2 regions of the Leucobacter sp. UCMA 4100 genome follow, and region 1 is predicted to be linked to the other one. Evidence: riboswitches for the same ligand, from Rfam matches in the RefSeq annotation. Region 1 holds a riboswitch; the other holds the start of a gene.
What was found. Region 1 has a riboswitch for glycine ahead of gcvP (aminomethyl-transferring glycine dehydrogenase). Riboswitches for the same ligand answer to the same signal wherever they lie in the genome.
Positions count from the first base shown of each region.

Region 2: linked by a shared signal. The riboswitch ahead of gcvP (aminomethyl-transferring glycine dehydrogenase) and the one ahead of gcvP (aminomethyl-transferring glycine dehydrogenase) in region 1 are both predicted to bind glycine.

Region 1 covers NZ_JAFEUS010000002.1:817,060-819,451, reverse strand. The annotation lists gene JSO19_RS04045 (amidohydrolase family protein) at 1-573, shown strand, start outside; glycine riboswitch at 623-717, shown strand; glycine riboswitch at 718-817, shown strand; gene gcvP (aminomethyl-transferring glycine dehydrogenase) at 860-2,392, shown strand, end outside.
Region 2 covers NZ_JAFEUS010000002.1:1,327,309-1,329,700, forward strand. The annotation lists gene gcvP (aminomethyl-transferring glycine dehydrogenase) at 1-1,483, opposite strand, end outside; glycine riboswitch at 1,527-1,650, opposite strand; glycine riboswitch at 1,652-1,745, opposite strand; gene JSO19_RS06285 (amino acid permease) at 1,889-2,392, opposite strand, start outside.

The sequences.
Region 1 (2,392 bases):
GCCGCGCTCAGTATGCGTGAGGCTGGGGCGAGCGTGTTCAAGGTCGCGATGAATAGCGTCGCTGGGCCGGCGGCTTCGAGCGACGTCGTGCGCGCCGTCGTTGCGGCCGCGGCGGGGCTTCCGGTGGTCGCGCACGCCGAGGGGCCCGGTGAGGCGCAGCGGGCACGGGAGTGCGGTGCGACGATGCTCGCCCACACGCCGTTTACCGAGCGTCTCGATGACGCCGAGATCGCGGCGCAGGCCGAACATGTGGTGTGGATCTCGACGCTCGATATTCATGGCTGGGGAACCCCCGACGACGAGTTTGGCATCGCGGTCGATAACCTTCGACGCTTTCACCGCGCGGGTGGGGTGGTGCGCTACGGCACTGATATGGGCAACGGGCCGACGGTCGCGGGGTTCAACACCCGTGAGATCGCGGCTCTTGCCGAGTGCGGGCTCTCTCGCGCCGAGATTCTTGCGACGCTTACGCCCGCGGCACCCGCGCAGGGCGGCCCGGTCGTCTTCGTGCCGGGCTCGCCGGAGCGCCCCGACGTTGCCGCGGCTGTGCTCGTTGATACGGCTGCGCATTGATTGTCGTCGCGAGGTGGTACTATGAATGCCATATGTGAATATCGGCCAATACGCCCTCGCGGGAGAGCCCACACGATTGAGTGTGGCGCCGTAGGAGCAACTCCTCCCCGAGAATCTCTCAGGCACCCGTACCGCGGGGCGTGGCAACTCTGGAAAGCGAGGTAGGGCGCAAGCTCTGCCTCCACCGACGGTGCAATGGCGCGCAAGCGCCGGAATCTCTCAGGTCTGCAACAGAGTGGGGAGGGTACCTGTAGTTGTTGTGCCCAACCCCTGTGAGGAACCCTCAATGAGCATCACCGCCGATCCAACCCACTTCGCCAACCGTCACACCGGCGTGCACGGTGCCGACGCCGAGCACCTGCTGAGCGTCGTTGGCTACGAAACCCTTGACGCCCTGGTCGACACCGCTGTTCCGCGCGATATTCGCATGGATAACGCGCTGCAGCTGCCCTCGGGCCGCACCGAGCCCGAGATTCTCTCAGACCTGCGCGCCTTCGCCTCGCAGAACGTGCTCAAGACCCAGATGATCGGGCAGGGGTTCTACGACACCCACACGCCCCCCGTCATTCTGCGCAACGTGCTCGAGAGCCCCTCGTGGTACACGGCGTACACGCCATACCAGCCTGAGATTTCACAGGGCCGTCTCGAGGCGCTGCTCAACTTCCAGACGATGGTGAGCGATCTCACTGGCCTGCCCATCGCGAATGCCTCGATGCTCGACGAATCGTCGGCCGCGGCTGAGGCCGTGCTGCTCATGCGCCGTGCGAACAAGGCGAAGGCAACCGCGAAGACGGTGCTCGACGCCAACATCTTCCCGCAGACCCTCGAGGTGATTCGCGGCCGCGCTGAGGCGCTTGACTTCGAGATCGAGATCGTCGATCTGGCCCAGGGCCTTCCCGAGGGCGAGATCTCGGGCATCGTGCTGCAGCAGCCCGGGAACGATGGCAGTGTTGCGGATCACGCCGGCATCATCGCCGAGGCGAAAGAACGCGGCGCGATGGTCACCGTGATCGCCGACCTGCTCTCGCTCACGCTCATCACCTCGCCTGGCGAGCAGGGCGCCGACGTCGCCGTCGGCAACACCCAGCGCTTTGGCGTTCCACTCTTCTTCGGTGGCCCGCACGCCGCCTACCTCGCGGTGCGCGACGGGCTGACCCGCTCGATGCCTGGCCGCCTCGTCGGTGTCTCATACGACTCGGCCGGTGACGTCGCGTACCGCCTCGCGCTGCAGACGCGCGAGCAGCACATTCGCCGCGAGAAGGCGACGAGCAACATTTGCACCGCGCAGGCATTGCTCGCGATCACCGCGTCAATGTATGCCGTGTACCACGGCCCGCGGGGGCTCAAAGCCATCGCAGAGCGTGCGCACGCACACGCCCGCACGATCGCCGCGTCACTCACGGCTGCCGGCTTCGAACTCGCCTCGACCGAGTTCTTCGACACCGTGCTCGTGAAGGCTCCAGGTAAGGCCGCAGAGTTCGTGCGTGCCGCAGAGGTTGCGGGCGTCAACCTGCGCCTCGTGAACGACGACACCGTCGGCATCTCGACCGACGAGACCACGACGCCAGAACACGTCGACACCGTCGTGCGCGTCTTCGGCGCGAGCCCGGCAGCGGCCGTCGCCGCCGGTGACTACGGCTTCGCGGCTGCCCTCGTGCGCGAGAGCGAATACCTCACGCACCCGATCTTCAACACGGTCAACTCAGAGACGCAGATGATGCGCTACCTGCGCCGCCTCGCAGACCGCGACCTCGCGCTCGACCGCACGATGATTCCTCTCGGTTCGTGCACCATGAAACTCAACTCGGCCGCCGAGATG
Region 2 (2,392 bases), 510 kb from region 1:
TGCGGTCGAGCGCGAGGTCGCGATCGGAGAGCCTGCGCAAGTACCGCAGCATCTGCGTCTCGGAGCGAACCGAGTGGAAGATCGGGTGCTCGAGGTACCGGCTCGTGCGAACGAGCAGGCTGTTGAACCCGTAGTCGCCCGCGCGTGCCGACTCGCTCGCGGCGGTTCCAAAGGCTCGAACGACCGCCTCGACGTGCTCGCCCGTGGTGGTCTCGTCGGTCGAAACCCCCACGGTGTCTTCGTCGATGCGGCGCAGGTTGATGCCCGATGCGGCGGCCGCGGCAATAACCTCGTCGGCCCGCCCAGGAATGCTCGCCACAACAGTGTCGAAGAACGACCCCGAGGCGAGCGAGATTCCCGCGGCCGAGAGGCTCGCCGCAATCGTTCGCGCGTGAGCGTGAGCCCGCTCGGCAATCGCCTTGAGGCCCGCGGGGCCGTGATACACGGCATACATAGACGCGGTCACGGCCAAGAGCGCCTGCGCCGTGCAGATATTGCTCGTCGCCTTCTCACGACGAATGTGCTGCTCGCGCGTCTGCAGCGCGAGACGATAGGCGGGCCTCCCCGCAGCATCCTGCGAGACCCCGACGAGACGGCCTGGCAGCGACCGCTCAAGCCCCGCACGAATCGCCATGAACGCGGCGTGCGGCCCGCCGAAGAAGAGCGGAACGCCAAAGCGCTGCGTGTTCCCGACGGCGACGTCGGCACCCTGCTCGCCCGGTGACTCAATGAGCGTCAGCGCAAGCAGGTCGGTAATTACCGTAACCATGGCACCCTGGCGCTTCGCCTCGGCGATAATCGCACGGTGGTCACTCACCGAGCCGTCATTGCCCGGCTGCTGCAGCACGACCCCAAACACCTCGCCCGCAGGCAGCCCAAGCGAGAGGTCGGCGACCTCAATCTCAATTTCGAGCGCCGCGGCACGGCCTTTAATGACCGCGAGGGTTTGCGGAAACACGTTGCGGTCGACAACCGCTTTTGCCCCCGAGCCCGCTTTGCTCGCGCGGCGCATGAGCAGCACGGCTTCGGCTGCGGCCGATGATTCGTCGAGCATCGAAGCGTTGGCCACGTCGAGACCGGTGAGGTCGGCAACCATCGTCTGGAAATTGAGCAGCGCCTCGAGCCGACCCTGCGAGATCTCCGGCTGATACGGCGTGTAGGCCGTGTACCAGGCGGGGCTCTCAAGCACGTTGCGCAGAATGACCGGGGGTGTGTGGGTGTCGTAAAAACCCTGGCCGATCATTTGTGTCATGACCGTGTTCTGGGCCGCAAAGCCCTTCAGGTCACTGAGAATTTCTGCCTCACTGCGGGGCCCGGCGAGATCGAGCGCGTGCGGCATGCGTATCTCGGGCGGCACCGCCGCGTCGGCGAGCGCAGAGGCGCTCTCGTAACCAACCCGCTCAAGCATCGTGGCGAGGTCGGCAGGGGTGTTCACGCCAATATGGCGATCAGCGAAGGAACGTTCAATCGGTTGCGTGTTCAAGAGGATCTCTTTCGTAGGCCCGAAGGCGCGAATAGGAAACGATCCTCCCCGCTCTGTTATGGGACCTGAGAGATTCGGGCGCCGCGCCGGTACAGCAAAGTACGTCTGCGGGCCGTTGCACCTTCGGTAAGCGACCGGGTCATTCCGGTCGGTGTTTTCCAGAGTTGCCACGCTGTAGCGGTACGTGAGCCTGAGAGATTTCCCGGGGAGGGATTTTGCTCCTACGGCGTCGGGTCACCCCGAACTCTCCCGCTACAACTTGATAGCCGATATTCATTTGTGCGCATCGAGCACCGCACGGCAGGCAGTGTCGCGATGATCCGCCCCACAACGATGTCGGGGCAGGAGCCGCGCGCCGCACGTGAGGTGTTTCACGTGCAACGCGCGGCCTAGCCTTGTGCAATGCTATTTCAACTCTGGCCCATCGACCCCGTCCATTGCAAGCAGCTCTTCTTCAACCTGGCCGCCGTAACCCTCGGTTTGAGGGTCGCCGTGCAGGCCGCCCGAGACCGCGTACTCCTCTTCAGGCGAGAGAATCAGGCGGTGGCGGGTGTAGACGCCGAAGATGATGAGACCGATGACGTAAACGATCACGATCGCGACGATCGCCGGCCTAAACGACTCATTGAGCAGGAAGCCCAGGAAGATCAGGGCCGAGATGACAGCAGCCGCGTAGGCGCCAAACATGCCCCAGGGGCTCTTGTAGGGGCGTGATGCCTTGGGGTACTTCTTGCGCAGAATGATGAACGAGAGCATCTGCATGAAGTACGCGAGCACGGCCCCCCACACGGCGATGTTGAGCACGACCGCGCCGCCAACACCATCTTCGCCACCCGTCACCTCGACGACGATGAGCGCGGTGAGGCCGATGAGGGCACCCGCGATGAGCGCGACCCACGGCGTCTGGCG